One region of the Peribacillus sp. NJ11 genome, then DNA from elsewhere that is predicted to be linked to it. Evidence: riboswitches for the same ligand, from Rfam matches in the RefSeq annotation. Region 1 holds a riboswitch; each other region holds the start of a gene.

Region 1 (6,016 bases):
GGGAAGCACAAGCTTGCTGTTGGTGGGCGGTGGGATTGTCACGGCCTTGCCACTTTTATATTTTGCAAAAGGGGCGGAGAAGATCCCGTTATCGATGCTGGGCATTTTTCAGTATATCGCTCCGACCTTATCCTTATTGATCGGGGTATTCGTCTATCATGAAAGTTTTACTAAAGCACATCTTTTAGCGTTTTTATTCATATGGTCAGCCTTGGCGGTTTATACGTTATCCATTACGAAATGGGGTCAGGCAAGTGCCCGAAGGTTTAAAGGCAAAGGGAATATTGGTGCGTGAATAAGAAAAAATGCTTGGGAGATCTCTCCCAAGCATTTTTTTATGCCGGTATATAATAAAACGGTTTTACGGCATAGGGGAAATGCCAGGGTCATGAAAGGTAAATCTTCGGACCTATTTCAGAAACAATACAATTGGAAAGGCTGACAGGACTGTCAACGGGCATTGCACGAGGATTATTTTCCAGGAATTGGCTATAGAAGGAACTATCCAAGTTAATGATATGCGTTGTCAGGAATGCCGATATGGTGGCGTTCGGCTTTCTATTGCTATTTAATTCATCGATGATTCCCTGTGCAGTGGTAATCCCGATCCCGTGTCCATAAAAGAGGTTGTTCCCTAATAATATGGCATTTTCACCTTGCCATTCAGGAGTTTCCAAGTCGTGATCAGGGTTTTCGAAGTAAACGCAATCCCCTGGTAAATAATCCGTTCCTTGATGAATATCAAGAGCCATATTGCTTGGAGGGCGAAAGTCATATAGAAATACGTTTGAAAAAAGATAGTCAAAATTCCTAGGACCGATTAAATCCAAAATGGCCTTTAAAAAAGTGACGACTATCGCTGTACCGCATTCGAAAGCGTAAAGCCTTCCATTCAAAAAAATGTCCAGGAGTGCGGCATGAGGGGGAATCCCTGGCTGAAGGGTAAATGTGCCATCCTTTGAAACGCGCCAATATTGTTCATTGCTTGCCGATTCATCAAGCGTGGAAAATTCTGGACTGCTTTTATCTAACGAAATGGCGGCCTCGATGACTCGGTGCCTCAGTTGTATATCGAAATTAAGGTATCCGAAGTTCCGGTATTCAAAAACGTTAGAATCTTCCGCCAGCAATTGGAGAATTTCAAGCGATGTATCAGATGCTACACCTGGTTGGATTTGACTGACATCTAACCATTTGTGATTAATCTTTATCATGATCATATCCACCTTTTGTTTATGAAATGAAGGGTTTATAAAACCAGTACACAAAAAAGTCTACAGGTAATGCTCATTATATGAATGCATGCAAAGAAATGACCATTTGGAGCATTTCAGGCATCATGGCAACCGAGAATGATTGGTATGGCAAGAGGGATGATCATTTTGCTTACAATGATTATCATTTTCCAAAAAGATGTTTTGGTGGCTGTGCTAAACATTTAGGAGGAATACCTTTCCAATTAGGGAGAAGGAGCAAATTAGTATTCCCTTTTCTGAATGAATTGATATAATGAGAGAGAAAAGTTCATATGTGCGAGAAATGTAGGGGGGCCAGTAAAGCTGGCTGAGATTGCGTCCTTTAGATGCTGACTCTTTGAACCTGATCTGGATGATGCCAGCGGAGGGAACATATTATTACTGACTTTCTGTTTTGTATGTTAACGTCCGAATTCATCTTCGGGCGTTTTTTGTATTTTTATAGACCCTGGCGCCCCATTATGGTTCCGGCATATGGATCTTATATGATGTGTAGGAGGATAATAACTTGAATAAATTTTTACCACTGTTGACTTCGTTGTTCCTTTTGGCTGGATGCGGTGCAGGCGGAACTAATGAAAAAGAAGAAGCATCTAAAAATGAAGGCAATAAAGAATTAAAAAAGGTATCGGTCGTGCTCGATTGGACACCGAATACAAACCATACAGGTTTGTATGTAGCCAAGGAAAAAGGATATTTTAAAGAACAAGGTCTGGATGTGGATATTATCATGCCAGGTGAAGCTGGAGCTGATAAGCTTGTCGCTTCAGGGAAATCCGAATTTGGCGTGGGCTACCAGGAGGGCATTACGCAGGCCCGCGTGCAAGGCGTCCCGATTGTTTCGGTAGCTGCTGTCATCCAGCACAATACATCTGGATTTGCTTCACCTGAGGCAAAAAACATTAAAACACCCAAGGATTTTGAAGGGAAAACGTATGGTGGCTGGGGGTCTCCGGTTGAAAAGGCCATCATTGATTCACTCATGAAAGAAGAAAATGCGGATGTAAATAAAGTGGATATAGTGAATACAGGAGACACGGATTTTTTCACTTCGGTTAAAAGGGATATAGATTTTGCCTGGATATATTATGGGTGGACAGGTATTGAGGCTGAGTTGCGAAATGAAAAGCTTAATATGGTTTACTTAACCGAATACTCGGATAAGCTCGATTACTATACACCTGTTTTGACAACGAATGAAAAGATGATAAAAGAGGATCCCGAGACTGTTAAAGCATTCGTTCATGCAGCTTCGAAAGGGTACCAGTTTGCGATAAAGAACCCTGGTGATGCAGCAGACATGCTAATTAAGTCTGCCCCGGATCTTGATGCAAAACTAGTGAAGAAAAGCCAGGAGTGGCTTGCAGCTAAGTATCAGGATGATGCTCCGCGTTGGGGTGAACAAAAGCTTGAAATTTGGAAGAATTACAGTGATTGGATGACGGAAAATAAGCTTCTTGAAGGTGATTTCAATCCTGAAAAAGCATTTACCAATGAATTTTTACCAAAATAGGAGGAAATACAATGGCCAATTCATTAATTAGTATACAAATCATTCCTAAAGGGGATGTCATCCCTTTGGTCGACGAAGCAATCAAGATCATTGATGAATCAGGTGTCAAGTATGAGGTTCACCCGCTTGAAACGACAATGGAGGGTGAGCTTTCCGAACTTTTTGCCGTGATAGAAAAAATGAATGTAAGAATGATTGAATTAGGCTCGCCGAATGTCATATCCCAAGTGAAAATATTATTTCAGCCGAGCGGAATTACGATGGATACGTTAACGGAGAAATATCGGGCATGACCGGAAGGGGAATTTGGAAGAAGGGGGCTCCCTTCTTTCTTTTATTATTGTTGCTGATAATATGGGAGTCAGTGACAGTCTTATTAAAGGTTGAAAAATGGCTGCTTCCCGCTCCGTCGGCCATTTTCATTGAAGGAATTGAGTCGTCCCAGAATCTTTTTGGTCACCTTACATCAACAACTGAGCTTGCGTTATCGGGTTTTTTTATTGGAAGCTGCATTGGATTATTAATCGCGGCAATCCTACATCTGTTTCCAGGCGTGAAGGACGCGGTTTACCCTCTGCTCATACTATCACAAAATATACCTATCATAGTTTTGGCACCGCTTTTAGTAATTTGGTTTGGCTTTGGCATGATGCCTAAGTTAATCGTCATTTCGCTAGTATGTTTTTTTCCGGTTGCGGTTGCTTCATTGGACGGTTTTCGCCAGACACCATACGAACTCAAGCATTATTTCAAGATGATGGGAGCGGGAAAAAACCAGTTATTTTGGAAGCTTGAACTTCCTCACTCGATCCCGTTCATTTTCTCGGGCCTGAAAATTTCGGCCACCTATAGTGTAATGGGTGCGGTTATTTCGGAATGGCTTGGGGCAAAGTCGGGGATTGGTGTTTATATGACGCTCGCTTCCTCTGCGTTCAGGACAGATCGGGTGTTTGTTGCCATTTTCATCATTATGGGAATGAGCCTGCTCTTTTTTGGAATCATCACCTTCCTGGAGAAACACTTAGTTTCATGGAAGATAAAGGAGGGTGCAAAGGATGAAGCTGGAAATTAAAGATGTCTCCTATTCTTTCGATGGTAAACAGAATATTTTAGAGAATATGGATTTCCATGTGGGAGATGGGGAATTTGTCACAATCCTTGGGCCATCCGGCAGTGGTAAAAGTACATTGTTCCACTTGATAGGCGGTATTTTGAAGCCGGATCATGGCAACATTTCGCTGGACGGTAAAAAGATAAATGGCTTAAAGGGCCATATAAGCTATATGCCGCAGCAGCCTTCCCTTTTACCTTGGAGAACGGTATTGGAAAATGTTTTGCTTGGAAGCGAGCTTGCTGGGATCAGAGATAAAGAAAAGGCAAAAGCCCTTTTGGTGAAAGCTGGATTAGCAGAGTACGAGAAAGCATATCCGCATGAATTATCTGGAGGCATGAAGCAAAGGGCCGCATTCATTCGGAGTATCTTAAGTCAACAGGACTTGATGTGCCTGGACGAACCCTTTTCTGCCTTGGATGAACTGACAAGATTGCAAATGCAAAAATGGCTGCTGTCCGTTTGGGAAGAAAATCGGAGGTCGGTGCTTTTTGTTACGCATAGCATCGATGAAGCCGTTTTCCTTTCAGATAGAATATATGTGTTATCAGCAAAACCCGCTGCTGTCATCAAAGAAGTGGCAGTGCCATTTCCAAGGCCAAGAAGTGAAGAACAGCTGCTTAGTGATGAATTTTTCCATTTGAAGAGAGAATTATATGCAGCACTAAAGCCAACTGTTTCGACTTAATTAAGGAGGCGACTAAACTTGAGAATCATCGACAGCCATATCCATTTGGATAGGTATGAAGAAAGTGAGCAGAAGCAGATTCTAACTGATATGGACAAGGTTCATGTGGAATCGTTACTGACTGTTTCCATGAATTTGACCTCTTCCATTAACAATTATCAGCTTTCACGCAAAGATTCACGAATTAAGCCTGCCTTCGGTTTTCATCCAGAGCAGCCCCTCCCGAGTAATGAAGAAGTGGACGAATTATTGAACTGGATAAGGGTACATGTGCACAATATGTTTGCTATAGGTGAGGTTGGGCTGCCCTATTACTTAAGGCAGGAAAATCCCGATATTGATCACTCAGCGTATATAGAGATACTGGAGAGGTTCCTGGCTTTAGCTAAAGAGGTTGAAAAGCCGGTTATTCTTCATGCCGTCCATGATGATGCACCTATCGTTTGCGATCTTTTGGAAAAACATCAAATCACAAAGGCACACTTTCATTGGTTTAAAGGTGATATCCGGACAATCGAACGAATGGCCGAAAAGGGCTACAGCATTTCGATTACACCTGATGTTTGTTATGAGAGGGAAATACAGGAATTGGTTTCGGCATACCCACTTAAGCTGATGATGATTGAAACGGATGGCCCATGGCCGTTTGAAGGAGTTTTCAAAGGGAAATGGACCCATCCCGGCATGATGCATGACAGTGTGCGTCAAATCGCTTCGGTTAAAAGATTGCCTATTGAGGATGTCTATGAAATCCTTTATCAAAATACCAAAGATTTTTATCATATATAAAGGTACCGGATATCATATCCGGTACCTTTAGTTCGTTATAGAAAGGTCCTTTTAACCTTTTCCCAAAAGGAATTGTCTTTTAGCTTGACGGTCTTGATGACTTTACCGCTTAACCGGACCTTTACCTTTTCGACATGGTTGATGCTTAATGCTTCATTGTCCATTCCGATGATCGGATAGCTTGGCCCGTTTTGTTCAAGGTGGACGGTCAACGTCTTGTCTCCGCTCAGGATGAATGAAGAACCCAGGGTCCGATAGGTATTGTTATTGATGGAAGCAAGCTCACTCACTTGAAAGCAAGGGAGAAGGGGATCCACAACGGCCCCATTGACCGATTTATTATAGGCGGTGCTTCCGGTCGGAGTCGCAATGATGATACCGTCCCCGCGAAAAGTTTCAAAATGGAGTTGATCAATGAAAATATCCATGATGAACGTTTTGGTGATGGAAGACCGGATACTTAGTTCATTGAGGGCATAAAAGGAGGGCTGATCGTCCAATTGGATTTCGATGGTTGGATATTTACGCACCTCGATTTGCTCTCTTGTCATGGCATCGATCATTTTATCCGTGTCTTCCAAGTGGAAATCGCAATACATATTCAAGTTGCCTGTGGTGGAAATACCCGCATATAAACAGTCATCCCTGAATCCAGTTTT
Region 2 (6,016 bases), 1.7 Mb from region 1:
TCCATAGATCGCGTAATCGGCCCCGTTACGGAAAGCGGCTTTCGCTTCATCCATGGAATGGATCGAACAGCCAACACTCATCCCTGGAAATGCTCCTTTTACGACTCCTGCATCTAAACTATGAAAAGCCAATTGCACACCAAATACTTTGTGTACCCAGGCTACATCCACCCGATCATTTATGATGATCTTAGACAGCGGAATCTTATTATCATGTAATAGGGTCACTGCCCGATAGAGTTCTGATGCATTCATGTGCTTTTCCCTTAGATAGAAGAAATCAACATGTTCCTGAATCCTAGAAGCGATTTCTACGAACTTTTCAATTGGCTGTTTCCCAGTAGAAATAATATGCAATTCTAGTGCATTCATACTAAGAACCCCTAACTAGTAAAGTTGCAATCTCATAAAATCAAAGATAGTAACGGGAATTGAATCGATAGATAAAACCCAGCCAACAGCAGGATGAAAAAATACAGAATGAATCCATGGTCCTTTCTTGAAAACCCAAATTCATAATAGTATGTTCGATCCCGCGTGTCTGTAAATCGCTTGGCCTCCATCGCAACCGCGATTCGGTGAGCACGTCTGATGCTTCCGGATAACAACGGGATGGAATAAGCTTTCATTTTAAAATATACCGATCTAATCCCTTTTTCCCTTTTGAAACCACGTACCTTCATTGCGTTTCGTATCGTTTGGAATTCCTCCATCATGATGGGGATGAGCCTTAATGCCGCCATGAAACTATAGGCATATTTCGGTTTAAGCTTTACTTGCTGCATTAAGGAATAAAACAAGTTCACTGGTCTCGTCGTTAAGGAAAAAGTTAAACCTAGTGCCGCGAAAAGCAAAGCTCGAAAGCCTACCAGTAATCCCCTCATGAAACTTTCTTCAGAAATCGATATGAGACCCCACTCAAACCAAACCGTTTCACCTTGTCCGAATAATATCATTGCGGAAGAGGTGGATATAAAAATGAAACAAAAAGGGATCGACAAAAGTAAGATGCGTTTTATCGAATGCCCGGTAAAAAACAAAAATAAAAGTAAAACGCCAATGGTAATATTCATCATGTAATTCAGGTCATGAATGAATAGCGCCACGATGCATAACACGAGCAATACACAAAGTTTAAGGCTTGGATTAACCTTATGGAGCCATGTTTCTGTATTTGTAACATTCATCTACATGACACTCCTTTTAACTTTTGTCTCCATAAATCCTGATTGCGTGATGTTTTCATCCCTTATTACGTATCCGTCTTTAACCGTCCAGATCCTGGTTGCAAAGTTGTTTGAAATATGATCGTCATGAGTTACCATGATCACTGTTGTTCCGCGCCTTCGGTATTCCTCAAACCATTCCAGTAATGCAAAGGTATTTTTCGAATCTTGGCCAAAGGTTGGCTCATCCAGGAGAATGATTTTTTTGTCTATTACGATTGAGGCAGCTACACTTAAGCGACGCTTTTGACCCATTGATAATTGAAACGGATGTTTATCCCGATGTGCCTCAAGGCGGAACACTCCAAGCAATGATCGGACTCTCTCCTCGATTTCTTGTTGCGGCCTTTTTTCAATTCTCAATGAATAAGCAATTTCTTCATATACAGAATTTGCAACGAACTGAAACTCAGGATTTTGAAAAACAAACGTCATATGATCCGTTAGATTTTTCACCCTTCTAATAGGGGACCCCATTAATTCATACTTACCACTCGTTTTTATGAACTGCATCAGTGAATGTAAAAGAGTACTCTTCCCCGCGCCATTTTCTCCACTGATTACAATCCATTCCCCTGAATTGACCTGCAGCTCTTCAACCTTGATTTTCGCTTCCTTTTTCCGGAATCCGCTAAAACCTTGCACATGCATAAGGGGGGAACCAACACTAAATGGGTTTTCACGAATGAGCTCATGGTCATGTACATACTCATCCCAAACACCAGGGAACCAAATTCCATGTTCTTTCATTTCATTTTTATATAGGGAAAGAATGGTATCTTTTGGACCATCAGCTATGATTTGACCGTCATCATTAAAAAGCACGATTCGTTCGATGAATTCTAAAACATGATCAATTTTATGTTCCACGATAATAACCGTCTTGTCTCGTCCGACTCCCTTCAACAAGTCCCAAATTTCTTTTGTTCCTTCCGGATCGAGCATGGCGGTTGGTTCATCTAAAAATATCACTTCCGGTTCAAGGGCCAATACTGAAGCAATGGCCAGACGCTGTTTCATCCCGCCTGATAATGTATCAATACTTGTATGGATATCTTTTAGGTTCAATCCTACCTCATGGATATGTTTTTGGATCTTCTCTTTCATTTCTTTCTTAGGGACGGAAAGATTCTCAAGGACGAAGGCAATTTCCTCATCCGCAAATGGCATGCAAAACTGACTATCAGGGTCTTGAAAAACATATCCCCATGAAGAAGGACACTTCAATTCTTCCGCCTTCATCGGAACTTCGATGGAATTCGGAATTAATCCGCTTAATACTTGCAAAAGAGTCGACTTACCACATCCTGATGGTCCCAACAATAGAACTTTTTCACCTTTATCAAATGAGACGGATAAGTCCTTGAAAATCAAGGACTCATCACCTGGAAATTTCATTCTTAACTTCTCAACATGAACGATTCGTTCCATGGCCATCAACCTCTACTTTTGGTCCAGTTCTGCATAATCTTTACTTGAAACTGGACGAACAAGATTAGTTACTCCTGTTGCTTCCAGGACTTTAACTAGATAATAAGCTGTTACACCTGCAAAGAATATGGAACCCAAGAACCTCGCAATCATGAATAACGATAGATTCCAAAGGGAGAGCGCACCTATTTCCCCGTATGCAAAATCCATGATGACTGATCCCAGGCAGGAAGCCACCGCAGCTAAAACGGCCACCGACATATTGAATTTTTTATATCTGAACGCCATGAACAGCAGTTCAGCGAACAAACCTTGGACCACCCCATATAAGAGTACGGTCAACCCCCATGGTGAACCCAGAAAGAATTCACCGGAAGCTGCAGCTATCTCTGCCAGAAGTGCTACACCCGGTTTCCGTAAAATCAAAAAGGCAACGGGGCCAGCTATAAACCACATTCCATAAATAAGTTGATCTAGATGTAATCCGAATGGTTTAACGGAATAATAAATCGAACCCCAAAGGATATAAACGATTCCAAATGCTACGGCAATCACGATAGTGACTAATATATCCGTTAATTTCAATCCTTTTTTCATGTTTCATTCTCCTTTATACTTCCAGTATTTCCTTATGAACAGGCCATGTCTCTAAGCGATAAGCCATTTCCCAAAATGAGTATTCATATTGGCTGCTAAGGATAAAATGTTCCTTCATTCTTTCCTTATCTTCATCTGTTACTTTTTCAGCAATCTCATCAAGCCTCGCAATTTGTTCTTCCACCAAAGAGCGGAACCACTCTCCTCCGTAAGCCGCTATCCATTCTTGATAAATCGGCTCTTCCGGTTCACACCCTTGCAGCTTTTCGCCAATTTCATAATACAGCCAGTAACATGGCAAGATAGCTGCAATAACATCCCCTAAATGTCCAGAATACGCCGCACGATACATATGGGAAGTGTAAGCATAAGCAGTCGGGGCGGGTTTGAAATTTTCCCTTTCTTCTTTTGTGATGCCTAATCTCTCAGAAAAATTTTCATGAAGCTTCAACTCCGCTTCATATGTTCCTTGTGCGTGGCCGGCAAGCCTGCTTGTTGTATGTAAGTCTGTTGCCTTTACTGCTCCTAAAGCTTGAACTCTAGCAAAATGAGATAAATAATAGGCATCTTGCATGACATAAAAACGAAAACACTCTAATGGCAATGTGCCATCTCCAATTCCTGCAACAAACGGGTGATTAAAACTAGCTTCCCAAATATGATCAACTTCCTGGCGGATTTCCTCTGAAAACTTCATGTCCATTACCTCCAAATTCTATTTTTCAATGAATGATACGGGATAAAAAACTTTAATCACCTCTTTTTTTGCAAATAAAAAACCACTTTCTTTAACGTAAAGAAAGTGGTTGTACTTGAAATAATACAGAAACGTATTGTCCCAGACCCCACTTCCCTACGCTGGTATAAACCAGATCAGGTTCTAAGAGTCTTAAAGTCATACTTTAATCTCAGCTTCTCAGGTAAAATCAAATTTCACCTATAAAGCACCCCTAGTGGTACAAATTGTATATATAATTCATTTGCCTTTATATTAACACGATAAATCCAATTGTCAAACGATTAGAAAAAGTTTTCAAGCTATATTGCTTTAGGATTACTAGCCTTTCAATCTTGCATACCCGCCTAACCACGATCAATTAAACCATTGTTAATCCACCATTTACGGAAAGAGTTTGCCCCGTAATATACCCTGCATCTTCCGAAACGAAATAGGCAACAGCACTGGCAATGTCCTCGGGTTGAGCTAGCCGACGAAATGGAATAGCTTTTTCCAAGGCGCTTGCTATACCATCATTATAAGAGCCTATTTCTTGAAATAGAGGAGTATCAGCAGGGCCTGGTGCAACACAATTGATGTTGAGTTTGTGACGTGCCATTTCTCTTGCTATCGTTTTTGTGAAGGCAATCACCCCTCCCTTAGCAGCCGAATAAACTGCCTCTCCACTTGATCCGACCCTAGCTGCATCTGATGCAATATTTACTACCTTGCCGTAACCATTTTCAATCATGAGAGGTAAAATTTCCTTGCAAGTATGGATCTGCCCAAGTAAATTAATATCGATAATCCTTTTCCAAGTGCTGGGATCACTTTTTAAAAAAGGTTCCACCTTATCCCAGCCTGCATTATTAACCAATATATCTATTCTTTGATAATGGTTCACTGATTCTTCAACGGCTTTTTTAACACTTTCTAATTTCGTTACATCACAATGGACCGCTCTGGCTTCAAAACCCGACTTTTCGATTATAGAAACCGTTTCCTCTGCATTTTTATGATTTATATCAGCCACGATGATGTTAAAATTGCGAGAAGCCAATTTTTTTGCAATCTCTCTGCCAATTCCGCTTCCGGCACCTGTGATAAATGCCATTCTTTTATTCATCATATTCCCCTCCACTTTCACCATTTAGTCAATATGGATTTATTTAAGCTGCTTATATATTGTCTATTATCTTTTCATTTATCATTTCCCGGAGCCGGAATTTCTGGATTTTCCCGCTTGCCGTACGAGGAAAGTCATCCATTATTTCAAGAAATTCAGGCCAATATTGTTTGGCCAAACCCTTTTCCGAGAGAAATTCCTGCATGGAATCCATCGTGATCGGGCTCTTCCCCATTTTCATGCTGATACATGCACATGCTTTTTCCTGAAGACGAGAATCTGGAACAGCGATAACCTGAGCGCTAGAAATATCCGGGTGTTCATACAATACATTTTCTACATAAGCGACTGGAATATTTTCGCCACCACGTATGATTATGTCTTTGTTTCTTCCAGAAATCCGGATAAATCCATCTTCATCAATAAATGCTCGATCACCGGTAATGAACCATCCGTCACTATACTCAGCTAAAGTATCATCGATCCGTTTAAAATAGCCGACAAAAAGAGCCGGACCCCTTACTAATAAAGAACCTTCTATATTCGGAGCACAGATCTCCCCTTCAAGATCCACTACTTTTAGCTCCATCCCCGGAAAGGGAATTCCGTCGGTATTCATCAGTTTTTCTTCTGGATCCTCAAGTCTCGTCAAGGTTACCAAGCCATCTTCCGTTTGTCCCCATCCTGACAATATCTTGAACGGTACTTTTTCCACGGCTTCCTTTACTAAATGCCTGGGAATCGGGGCACCTAAAGCTACGAAGACTCGTAGCGAATTGAGGTCATAACTTTCTATCCCTTCCATTTGAACCGTATCTTGCAGAAAAGGAGTAGCTCCCGCCGTAAACGTTATCTTTTCCTTCTCAACCCATTCAATAAACTCTCTCGGATTCCAAATGTCTTGATAGACTCCCGTAC
Region 3 (6,016 bases), 2.6 Mb from region 1:
CCTTATTCATTCTTGATATTGCATCGATTAATCTCACACGAAACGTGCCTGTTCCTTCATCTTCTTGAAGTTTTCCAGCAGCCAGTTCCCCTGAAATGCTCATGGTAGAGATACCGGCAACTGCAGCAGCATAGAAATCGTCCGTGACTCCGGAAAAGGTTCCGATAAGAGCAGTGGCCATGCATCCGGTACCTGTAACATTTGTTAAAAGGAGGTTCCCGTTGTCGATTATGGACGTATGTTTTCCATCACTAACAGCATCCTTCGCTCCGCTGACCACGACGACACTATTCAATTTATTTGCCGCTTGTGCAGCCAGCTCCGCATTGCTAATCGCAAGTTCCCCCGAATCCACCCCCCGTGTAACGATATCCCCACCCATCAATCGATGGATCTCACTCGCATTTCCGCGAATGATTTGGAAATTAACCTTACGTAGGAGTTCTGTGACTTGCTCTGTCCGATAGGCGGTGGCACCCACTCCCACCGGGTCCAAAATGACCGGGATATCCAGGGCATTTGCCGTCTTACCGGCAATCTCCATTGCTTCCAAGGCTTTATCATCAATCGTACCGAAATTAAGGACCAATGCATCTGCTAATTTGACCATATCCGCCACTTCTCTTGGGCTCGATGTCATAACAGGCGAACCACCGATGGCAAGGGTGGCATTTGCACAGTCGTTGACCGTAACAAAGTTGGTGATTTGGTGAACGAGTGGTTTTCCTTCTCTTACCTTCACGAATAAATCGGCTGCAGGAACATTCATATTAATTCACTCCGTTCTTTTTTTGAAAATGAATGAAAATGGTGGACAGGTCCATGACCCTTACCGATTGAAAAGCTATTACGAATGGCTTCAGAAATATAGATCTTGGCCTGTTCGATCGACTCCAGCAATGTCAGTCCATTTGCCAGGTTGGATGTAATGGCGGATGACAGGGTACAGCCTGTACCATGTGTGTTTTTTGTATGAATGCGTTCTCCCTTTATCCAGTGGAAGTCAGTCCCATCATAAAAGAGATCATTTGGATTTCCCGCTGCATGGCCCCCTTTAAGTAAAACGGCTTTAGGGCCCAGTTCTTGTATGGATATGCATGCCCTGTAAAAATCTTGTTTCGTTCGAATCGACAAGCCAGTAAGAACTTCCGCTTCTGGTACATTTGGGGTTGCAAGTGTTGCAAGCGGAAGCAATTCCGTTTTTAAGGCAGAGACGGCTTTTTCGTCGAGCAAATGGTGGCCGCTTTTGGAAATCATGACAGGATCAAGGATAACGATGTCAGGTAAGAATGTTTTAAGGGACGCAGCGACTGTTTCCACTATTTCTTTTGATCCAAGCATACCTATTTTTACTGCATTGACACGAATATCTTCAAAAATGGCTGCAATTTGATCCGAAATGATAGCTGTATCGATGGCCTGAATTGAACGCACTTCCATTGTATTTTGTGCGGTTACGGCTGTGATTGCTGACATTCCAAAGACCCCATGTGCAGAAAATGTTTTTAAATCAGCTTGTATTCCAGCACCGCCCCCTGAATCAGAGCCTGCGATGGTTAATGCTGTTTTCATAAAAAAACCCCTTCATATAATTATTTTTTAGAAGTATTTTAAGTAATATGAAAGCTAAAATCGCACCTGCGAATGAACTAAGCATAAAAGCTGGTAAAAAACCAAAAAGAGCAGCTTTTTCTCCCAATAGGAGGATTGCAAGTGGATAACAGGCTAGGGAACCGAAAATGCCGGTCCCGATCACTTCCCCTAAACAAGCGAATTTTAAGCTTTGTGTTTTTCGATATACGACGGCAGCCAAAAGTGCACCGATCATGCTGCCAGGAAAGGCGAAAATTGAACCGGTACCAGACATGTTTCTAATGATGGAAACTAAAAAAGCTTGTGTTACCGCATAAGCAGGTCCCAATAATACGGCTGTCAGGACATTTGCCAGATGTTGAATAGGAAAGACTTTTGCAAATCCGGCAGGGATGAAAATAAATGAACTGGTTAAAGTCGTTATAGCCGTAATCATGGCGGTCAATGTCAATTTCTTGATTGGATTCATCATATCAACGACCTACAGTGGCCAATCCTGCTCATTTTGAACCATATCCCAGAATAAATATTCATATCGGGAAGTCACCAAAAAGTGCTTTTCTAATCTAAGAAGTTCCTTTTCGGGCATGCCTTCAGTTAATTCTTCCAACAAAGCAATCAGCCACTTGTGTGCTTCACCGAATTCAGGAGATGAATATGACCTTATCCAATCAGAGTAGCGATTGTTTTCCAATGCTTCACCATTTTGTTCTTTCAATAGCAAACCGATCTCATAATAATCCCAAGCACATGGCAGGAGACAGGCTATCAGGTCTGCCAAAGTCCCATGCTGAGCTGCATTTAGCATGTAACCCGTATAGGCTAGAGTGGTTGGTGTGGGTTCTGTATCTTCCAATTCCTTGGAGCTGATTCCGAATTCTGAAGCATAATGCCGATGGATATCCATTTCAACTTGAAGGGTTTCATTTAAAATACTCGCAAACTTTGCCATGGTTTCGATATTATGAGCTTTGATGACACCTAAAGCAAAGAGCTTGGAATAATCCATGAGATAGATATAGTCCTGCTTCAGGTAATAGGCAAATTTCTTTTCAGGAAGTGTGCCGTTTCCAATTGCCTGGACAAAGGGATGTGAATGGTTCCTTTTCCAAATCTCTTTTGCCCGTCCATGAAGTCTATCACTGAATGTTTCTAATTTAGTATTCTCCATTGTTCATCCTCCTTTAGAATGGATCCCCCTGTTTACACCCAATAAAAAACCCCGCTCCTGAATACGGAACGGGGTAGATGGATAAAGTCTGTAAATGGACGATATCATCCACTTCCCTCCGCCGGTATGAGCCGGTTCAGGTTCAAAGGGTCCGGAACTAATTCCATCTCAGTCTTAAAAAAGACTCCCCTAGTGGTGTGAATTGTATGTAATTACTGACATCATATCAGAAAGACAAGAAAATGCAACCCGTATTTGAAAGAGGGAATCCTTTATGGCTCAGGAAAAAAGGGAGATCCAGGTAATTGACTTTTGATGATTATTGGGATAAAATCATGTCTACATCAATTATATATTGAATTCTTATCCAGAGAGGTGGAGGGACTTGGCCCAAAGAAACCTCGGCAGCAGACCCATTTTGGGAACTGTGCTAAATCCAACAAGCATATGCTTGGAAGATAAGAAGAGCCGTACGGACACTGTCAGCCTCTTCTTGAATTAGAAGAGGCTTTTATTTTTGCGGAATAACGTTTAGTGACATAATAATAAAGGTATATATAATTTGGTGAAAATCAAACCAGTTAATACAGTTTAGCTCAACTAGAAGCAGGCTTTATGATGACTAGGAAAGGAGCCATTTACATGGCGGAATTATTTAAGAGGATTGAACAGAGGAAGGCAAAGCTTATTGAAGAGTTATTGGCCAATGGAGTATACAAAACCTCTGATGAAAGGCACCTTTACGATGCCCCGTTAAAAGTACTTGAAGATGAATATAAGATTGTTATAAATAGACCTAATAACGAGTCTCCTTCGGAATGGATGACATAGTAAGCGATAGACTATATTTTGGGTTCGTGGGATAGGGATATGATGTAAGCATTCGCAATGTATCACACTTGTGGATGCTTTTTTTATTTAGGTTTATATATAGGATGTCACAAAATATACATAATTAGAGACTGAAATAGGCTTTTTGTCACATTTAACCTATGAAATAACACATTTAATTTCCGGAAAATAGTTGATTTTAACTACGAGTTTCATTATGATGAAAGTGTAAAAATATTGAAAAATTAGGAGGTGTTTATATGATTTGCCGGAAGGTAACTATAGAAAAAGTAGAAGAAAAGAGAGAGGAAATGATCAAATTGGCAGCAGTTTATGGTTTTACAAGTCTTCTAACTGTTCAAGCAAGTCAAGAATTGGATGCGCTGTTAAATGCGTTGACAAATAAAAGAGAATCTGAATATTTTTCCCTCCAGAGAGTATATAGGTATTTCTAAATTCACTATTTCGTCCTCGTTTAATCAGAGAAAAAAGCTACTACACAAGGCAATAGCTTTTAAATAAATATATTTAAATATCGACACGTTTACCAAGAATGATCAAATCCCGTTCAATGCCATCCAGCTCGGCAACTTGAGGTAAATGTGCCCATTTTTCAAACCCGAATTTGGAAAAAAGCTTCAGGCTTGGTGCATTGTGGGCAAAAATGAAACCTAATAGAGTCTTCACCCCTAATTTTGGGCTCACATCAATTGCCTTTTGAATCGAAATTTGTCCGATTCCTTTTCCCCGGAAATAATCATCAATATAAATGCTGATTTCAGCCGTGGAATTATAGGCCGGCCGCCCATAGAACGATTGAAAGCTCATCCATCCAGCAGTTTCCCCTTCTATAGTAATGATAAATAGCGGTCGACTTTCTGAATCATGTTCCTCAAACCATTTAACCCTCGATTGTACGGATACAGGTTCCGTATCCGCCGTGACCATTCTTGAAGCAATTGTCGAATTATATATTTCAACGATCCTGGGTAAGTCCGATAGTTCTGCCTTTCTAAACTCTATGTGCTCTTCCATGATTTAAACTCCTATCTATATTCTATCTCCAGAATAAAGGGTATCGCCGGTTTTTTATTAAGGGACGGTGAATGAAACCCAATCCATTGAAAGTTTTATACTATCATACACCCTTTGCTCTTTATCTGACAATTCATTTTATATGTTAGGACTACAGATTTTTGGGTATTTAAAAGATTAAATACTTCATAGTAAATAGACAAAAGGAGAAGCAAATGAAAAAAATAGCAGGTTTATTAATTATTGTACTAATAATATGTTTCGCTGCATATAAATTTCAAGCCTCGGAAGCGAAAGATGTACAAAGGGTGATGGCTTTTGGAGATTCGTTAACCTATGGAAAAGGGGATAAGGACGGGGAAGGATATGTAGACGGTCTGGATGATGAATTGAATAATCCGGAATCGGAACAAAAAGTGAGTTTTTGGAATTACGGTATAAAAGGTCAGGAAACGGATGGGGTAATGAAGCAGCTTGATGATTACCGCATTAAAACGAAACTTGATAAAGCCGATACTTTCATCGTTTATATTGGAACGAATGACTTGATCAATAGTAACGGCGGGAACTTGGAGAAAATAAGTGACCGAAAAATCGATGATGGTAAACGGGAGTATATCAACCATCTGGATAAGATTATATCAACCCTAATAAAGGCAAACGATAAAGCGGATATACTGGTAGTAGGGCTATATAACCCAATTAAAGACAATGAAAAACTTGAAAAACACATTCTAGATTATAACCAAGCAATAAAGGGAATAGCGGAAAAGGATGATCGGATGGTATTCATTCCTACAAATGATCTTTTTGAAAATAAAAAGAAAACAGAGTATTTCAGTGATAAGATACATCCGAATGAAAAAGGGTATCAACTCATTACGAATCGGGTTCTGGAAAGTTATGATTTCAAATGAAAGCAAAAATGCACAGAATGCTTTCTGTGCATTTTTACCTGCATAAGTCGCTAGGAATTTGATATGGCCTTTAGTTGGGAAGAGAACTGCAAAGATCTGGGATGCTTGTATCTGCTTTTGTGGCTGAATGGAGTATCCTCCAATGATGGCGATCACTCCTATTTAGAATACCCTTGATGAATTTTGATAGTCCTTTATATTAGGCGAATTTTACCTTTATGACTATCATAGAGCTGTTCAAAAAATAGACAACTATTAATCGGTTCGTTTCTGTCAAAAAGTATTATTATTTTACACATTCATATAGGTCATGGAATAATTATAGGAGATTAGCCAGGCTTATAAGAGGAGATGCTAAAGGTGAATGATAATGAAAAAATCAGGGAAGAACTCTTAAATACGGTCAACGGACTATCGGATGAACAGCTGAACGCGCATCCTGAAGCAGGACGATGGAGCATCATTCAGG
Region 4 (6,016 bases), 2.6 Mb from region 1:
TACATGAGCATCTATAAAACCCGGAACCACGACTTGACCACTCGCATCAATCACTTCCAATTCAACGAAATTGGCAGGTACATCAATCTTGTCCTCAATGAAGCCAATTTGCTTTCCAACCAAGAGGATATCTTTTGGTCCCATATATTCCGGGCCATAAATCTCCCCATTTTTAATTAGTGTGAGCATTGTCCCTCTCCCTTCAAAAATTGAAATTTTCAAATAGGTTTCAAAATCATTTACACGGGTAAATATACAACATGACCCGCTAACAATTACATAAAAAAGACCACACATACTTGTTCGATTTTAAAAATTGTAGCTGAATTGACATCTTGATTATGCTTTTCCAAAAGTATAAAAACATAAAGGAGTAAACGACATGAATAAAGTGATTTCTTCTGACATTAAAACAAATAAAAGATTATCCATGCGACAAATCATGAACCTATATCAAGTTACGAAAGACTTTAAAGGGAATATATATTTTATCTGCAACCATAAATTGGTTGATGCCAAGAAACTTTCAACTTTTGTATCCTTTGTGCTCATTCTCCAAGAATGTGCAACCATGAAAGTCATACTTGAAGGCGAAAATGTACATGCCATGCTCGAAAAAGTACAGGCTATTTGTAAAGAAAATGATGAAAGTGCATTTGGTTTCCAATCGAACCAAACCGTTATCATTTAAATGATTCCAACAATTTCGGGATAAGAAGAGGTTGTATAGAATGAGAACCATTTTAATGGTCATAGGCGCAATCGTCGTAATCGGCATAATAGCAAATCTTATTTTTTAAGAATGATGAAAGACTGTCAAATGATTGACAGTCTTTTTTTGTGTAGATTTTTATTGGAAAGAGCCTGTGTTCCATAGTCCCTTTTCAGAAAAATTACCACGGCACCTCCCAATCCCTCCATTTATTCAAACCATCCCGAATTTCTTTTCCTTTATCAATCCAATATTGCTTTCTTTGCTCCTCTTCTTCCTTTGTCTGTTGCTCCTCTTCTTCCTTTGCCTGTCGCTCAGCTATAAGTGCCTGTTGTTCAGCTATTAGCGGTCCGATATCTTGAGCTTTAAAGGATTGAGCCGCTTGATTCTGTAGAGCTTTCGACATTATTTTTTGAAAGATGAGTGCACTTCCCTGACTGCTGTGTGTCGTTAGGTAATTTTTTTCATCCGTCTTATCATATCCAGCCCATACAGCACCGACCAGTGAAGGTGAATAACCGATGAACCATTGATCTTTAACCCCTGAAATCCCTTCGATGGGCACTTGTGTGGAACCTGTTTTACCTGCTATTTCATAACCGGAAACAGCCGCGTTTTTAGCTGTGCCATATTCCACTGTACCAAGCAGCATCGCATTCATTTTATCGACGACGCTTTTAGAGGTTACTTTGGTGCTTTTCTCTTTCCAGGCCCCTACCTCTTTTCCATCGTTATTTTCTATTCTTACAATGGCATGAGTTTCCTCCCTTTCCCCATCGTTTGCAAATGCTGAAAAGGCTCCTGCCATCTGCAGCGGGGACACACCTTTCCTCATCCCTCCTAGAGCTAGCGACAGATTTCGATCATCCTTGTCATACGGAATCCCAAACCGCTCAAGTGAATCCAGCCCCTTATCGATGCCAATCTCATTCAATAGCCAAACCGTTGGTACATTCAAGGAATTCATCACCGCTTCATACATGGGTACTTCTCCTTTGTATTCACCGCTCAGGTTTGTTGGCTCATATTCACCGAAGCTCATTTTTTCATCCTTTAAAGGGTCAGTGATATCGTATCCCTCCTCAACCGCTGGAGTGTAAACGACAAGTGGTTTAATGGATGAACCCGGAGATCTTGACAGCTGGGTTGCCCGGTTATATCCCATGAATTGATGCTCACCTCTACCACCGACTAGTGCCTTTATCCCGCCCGTTTCAGGATCAAGGAGGACTGACCCGCTTTGAACCATTTGCTCTGTACTCGTTCCAACTGGAAAATTGGCTTCATTCGCATACACGGATTCTGTAGCCTGCTGCATGGATTGATCCAGTGTAGTGTAAATTTTATAGCCCTTTGAAAGCAGTTCCTCAAGCTTAATTCCATATTTACTCGATGCTTCCGATAAAACATGATCAACATAATAAGGATACTTACCTCTTAATGGATCGGTTTCCTTCTCCCCCATAAGAAGTGTCACCGAATCTTTTTTTGCGGCTGCTTCTTCATCTTTCGTCAAATAACCATGTTCCGCCATTCTGGAAAGAACCAAATCACGCCGCTTCACTGCTCCGTCCAAATTCTTATATGGATCAAGTTTGGATGGTAGATTAATGACACCCGCCAGCAAGGCTCCCTCGGCAACGGTCAATTCAGAGACCTCTTTGGAAAAATAAATATTTGCAGCCTTTTTGATTCCCCATGCCCCATGGCCAAAATAAACTTGATTCAAATACATTTCCAGAATTTCATCTTTCGTATATTGATTTTCAACTTCCTGGGCTAGAAAAAACTCTCCTATCTTCCTCTTCAATGTTCGATCCGATTCCAGCATCGTGATTTTCACAAGCTGCTGGGTGAGCGTGCTCCCGCCTTCAACAACACTTCCAGCCTTCGCATTTTTAACCAAGGCTCGCAAGATCCCTTGATAATCTATACCGTGATGTTCATAAAAACGGTGATCCTCAATGGAAACCACCGCTTGTTTCATATGTTCCGGTATTTCATCTATCGCAACACCTTCGGATTTATTTGCCGTGATCGTACTGGCAAGATTCCCATCCAGATCATAGATTCCTGTCGGTTGCTGAAGATTATTTTCAAGATGGCTTATATCTGCACCCTGCCTGAAATACAAGAGTGAACCGGCGCCTAAAACCACAATCGCCAATATTATAATTAGAACTAATTTCACTAACCCTCTCATTTGTACCCCCATTTTCCCATCTGCGACATGTTTCATTAAAAATATTTTACCCTTTTTATTAAAGAAAACTCGTCGATTGACTAAAAGGCTGCAGCTCAGTCGCTTTTTCTTTTAGCACTATACTCGCGTACCGGCTTCCTTGCTGATGATATTCCTTCCGAATGAAAAATAAAGCACGCCAACTAATTGAAGGACCAGGATTTCATCCAACCATTTTAACAATGCTCGTATCTATCCTTTACCCGTAATTGGCGATCTATATACCAATTAAAGGCGTGAAGCCATTTAAAAGTGGGTATAACACCTTAAAGACTTATAAATGGGAGAGATGATATTATGAAAGACGTAAAAAATATTGTCGTCGCTTTTGATGGAAATGAAGAGAGTACACAGGCCGTGGAATATGGAGCAACAATCAAAAAGGCCTTTCCTGAAGCTGAGCTGACCGTAGTCCATGTCCTAAATGATAAGGTTGAACAGAGTATCATGGGAAACGTCACAGCTCCTGGATTCGTACCCGCTGCAGGATTTTATGTCGATCCCGTTCAGACACATCCCGTCGTTGAAGTTGAACAGCGAGAACAAAAGGTAATTGACACCCCTTCCCCCATCGAGAATAGTGTTCGGAACGCAGAAAGTAATACGTTGAGATTGCTAAGTGAATGTCAAGTCAAGGGGAAATTCGAGATATTGGAAGGACATGCGCCAGATAGCATATGTGAATATGCAGAAAGAACTGCGGCCGACCTCATCGTCGTCGGCAATAGCTCTAAAAGCGGTTTGGAAAAATTCTTTCTGGGAAGTACAAGTAGTTCAATTGCGAAAAACGCCCCCTGTTCGGTATTCATTGCAAAATGAGATTGAGCCAGTTCGCCCTGTACGTATCGTTTGGTCATTCTCCGAAAAAAAGCCGGATTCTTGTAGAATCCGGCTTTCTTGTTAATAGGCTTTTTTCAGTAATACATTTGAAGCTGCCGAATATAACATCATCACCACAATGGCCGATAAAATAAAACTGATCAGCATATAAGTCCCATTATAAATGAATGAATAAACCGCTACTGGCTGTCCTTTTGGCGCTGCAGATCCAAAAAACACGATTCCAGAAGTGAAATGACAGAGAAACCTCAGGAAGCTGCCCAAAAACATGCCACCAATCCCGTATAATTTCGCTTTGGAACGCTTTTCCTCTTTATAGCTGTTTACAAACTTGTTCATGAATACACCGGATATCCCGACAACCATAAAGGCAAGATAATAATCAATGAAGCCTTGAATCGGTGTTCCGATCCATGCTGTACCACTTACAATCTGCAATAGTCCAAGTAACAATCCGGCTAACATCCCACCTTTTATGCCCCAACGATATGCCATCAGAAAAATAGGTACCATGGCTATTGAAATCGAACCCCCTTGAGGCCAGATTCTTGAAAAAATGAATCCAGAGACCATATCCAGTAATAAAGCCAATGAAGCAAAAATGGCGACCTCTGTCATGAATAACGTTTTATTTTTCATCATGCCACTCCTTTCTCCAAAAATGAAAAAGTGTCCATGAGTTCCCCCTGCCAATTTTGCGCAAAAAAAGCAACACCGGGGCGGTAATGGATGCCCAGTATTGCTTGTATCCAAAACCACATCCCTACGCTAGTGCTAACTATCAGGTTCATAGGGTCTGAACTCAACCGTTCACTCTCAGCCTTTTTGGCTCCCCTTGTGGAAGTATTTATTTTTCGATCCTCGGTTAGAATATACTACTAGTTTCTTTAATTGACAACTAAAGAAATTGTATATGTCAACAACTTGTCATTCCCATTTTATGGAGATATTCTTTCTTATAAACAACTTCTTTACATACCTTCAATACATCTGCAATTAACCAAGTTAGATGGTTAAATACGACAATTTTTCTATAGACTCACTAAGGTTTGTTTTGATATCTTTATTAAGCCTAATTTACATTGGGGAGGGAATGGACATGGATAAACATTCGATTTCAGCTGAAAAAGGCGCCTACATAAGCATCGCCGCTTACATATTCTTGTCTGCCCTTAAATTGTCATTTGGTTATTTCGGTGATTCTAAAGGACTTTGGGCAGATGGTTTAAATAATACGACCGATATCATCGCTTCCATAGCCGTATTGATTGGTTTGAAAATTTCGAAGAGACCTCCAGATGATAATCATTCATATGGACATTTACGGGCGGAAACCGTAGCCTCGTTGGTAGCTGCCTTCATCATGATCACCGTAGGCCTGCAGGTTGTATTCAGTGCTATAGAATCCTTCTTCCAGCAAGATTCAACAACCGTTCCCAATATGCTTACCGGTTATGTCGCCCTATTCTCTGCAATCTTCATGTACGGAATCTACCGTTATAACTTAGCATTAAGTAAAAAGATCAACAGCTCTTCCATCTACGCCGTTGCACAGGATAATCGTTCCGATGCCCTTGTCAGTGTCGGTGCTTTCATTGGAATCATCGGTACTAAGATGGGAATCCCTTGGCTTGATGCAATAGCTGCAGCAGTCGTGGGGATCATCATATGCAAAACGGCCTGGGATATCTTTCGGGATGCCTCCATCTCTTTAACCGATGGTTTCGACGAGCAGCTCCTGCAAAAGATCGGACAAACCATTATATTGACAGAAGGTGTTAAAGACATGAGTGAAATTAAGGCCCGTATGCACGGAAGTGAAATCCTGCTCGAAACTACCGTTCATGTTAACCCTCTTTTGACCGTCATCCAAGGTCACGATATTACGGTTAAAATCGAAGAGAATCTTTTGAAGGAATATAATATCCAGCATGTGATCGTTCATATCGAACCATATACATTTCATAAAAAAAGGTAACCGTCATTAACTTTACGGATACCTTTTTTTATTATTAATTCATGTAATCACTGTAATAAAACTGTGTCAAAAAAGGTATTTATCGATTGATTGACGAATATTTATCCAATTGACACATGTTAAAAGAACTCTAATCTGTTATCATAAAAGCAAGATGTAATTATTTTAATATTTTGTAATTTTTTTCTAATACATTAATTTCTGGGTCAAAAGTAAATTCATTTTCCTACAGTATGGAGGGCAA

The links. Region 1 has a riboswitch for thiamine pyrophosphate ahead of QUF86_RS12965 (ABC transporter substrate-binding protein). Riboswitches for the same ligand answer to the same signal wherever they lie in the genome.
Region 2: linked by a shared signal. The riboswitch ahead of tenA (thiaminase II) and the one ahead of QUF86_RS12965 (ABC transporter substrate-binding protein) in region 1 are both predicted to bind thiamine pyrophosphate.
Region 3: linked by a shared signal. The riboswitch ahead of tenA (thiaminase II) and the one ahead of QUF86_RS12965 (ABC transporter substrate-binding protein) in region 1 are both predicted to bind thiamine pyrophosphate.
Region 4: linked by a shared signal. The riboswitch ahead of thiT (energy-coupled thiamine transporter ThiT) and the one ahead of QUF86_RS12965 (ABC transporter substrate-binding protein) in region 1 are both predicted to bind thiamine pyrophosphate.

The regions. Positions count from the first base shown of each region.
Region 1 is NZ_JAUCFO010000001.1:2,626,790-2,632,805, forward strand. It holds gene rarD (EamA family transporter RarD) at 1-295, shown strand, start outside; gene QUF86_RS12960 (protein-glutamine gamma-glutamyltransferase) at 387-1,214, opposite strand; TPP riboswitch at 1,534-1,643, shown strand; gene QUF86_RS12965 (ABC transporter substrate-binding protein) at 1,765-2,769, shown strand; gene QUF86_RS12970 (thiamine-binding protein) at 2,781-3,062, shown strand; gene QUF86_RS12975 (ABC transporter permease) at 3,059-3,841, shown strand; gene QUF86_RS12980 (ABC transporter ATP-binding protein) at 3,825-4,568, shown strand; gene QUF86_RS12985 (TatD family hydrolase) at 4,587-5,357, shown strand; gene QUF86_RS12990 (NAD kinase) at 5,393-6,016, opposite strand, start outside.
Region 2 is NZ_JAUCFO010000001.1:4,282,995-4,289,010, forward strand. It holds gene tenI (thiazole tautomerase TenI) at 1-372, opposite strand, end outside; gene QUF86_RS21010 (energy-coupling factor transporter transmembrane component T family protein) at 405-1,187, opposite strand; gene QUF86_RS21015 (ABC transporter ATP-binding protein) at 1,188-2,657, opposite strand; gene QUF86_RS21020 (ECF transporter S component) at 2,670-3,254, opposite strand; gene tenA (thiaminase II) at 3,268-3,951, opposite strand; TPP riboswitch at 4,088-4,216, opposite strand; gene QUF86_RS21030 (SDR family NAD(P)-dependent oxidoreductase) at 4,352-5,098, opposite strand; gene QUF86_RS21035 (AMP-binding protein) at 5,151-6,016, opposite strand, start outside.
Region 3 is NZ_JAUCFO010000001.1:5,206,896-5,212,911, reverse strand. It holds gene thiM (hydroxyethylthiazole kinase) at 1-769, opposite strand, end outside; gene thiD (bifunctional hydroxymethylpyrimidine kinase/phosphomethylpyrimidine kinase) at 766-1,572, opposite strand; gene thiW (energy coupling factor transporter S component ThiW) at 1,541-2,062, opposite strand; gene tenA (thiaminase II) at 2,075-2,764, opposite strand; TPP riboswitch at 2,861-2,965, opposite strand; SAM riboswitch class I at 3,125-3,229, shown strand; gene QUF86_RS25460 (Fur-regulated basic protein FbpA) at 3,383-3,595, shown strand; gene QUF86_RS25455 (aspartyl-phosphate phosphatase Spo0E family protein) at 3,856-4,050, shown strand; gene QUF86_RS25450 (GNAT family N-acetyltransferase) at 4,124-4,630, opposite strand; gene QUF86_RS25445 (DUF459 domain-containing protein) at 4,846-5,547, shown strand; gene QUF86_RS25440 (DinB family protein) at 5,899-6,016, shown strand, end outside.
Region 4 is NZ_JAUCFO010000001.1:19,302-25,317, forward strand. It holds gene iadA (beta-aspartyl-peptidase) at 1-189, opposite strand, end outside; gene QUF86_RS00105 (hypothetical protein) at 383-691, shown strand; gene QUF86_RS00110 (transglycosylase domain-containing protein) at 894-2,951, opposite strand; gene QUF86_RS00115 (universal stress protein) at 3,252-3,773, shown strand; gene thiT (energy-coupled thiamine transporter ThiT) at 3,855-4,433, opposite strand; TPP riboswitch at 4,538-4,640, opposite strand; gene QUF86_RS00125 (cation diffusion facilitator family transporter) at 4,888-5,772, shown strand.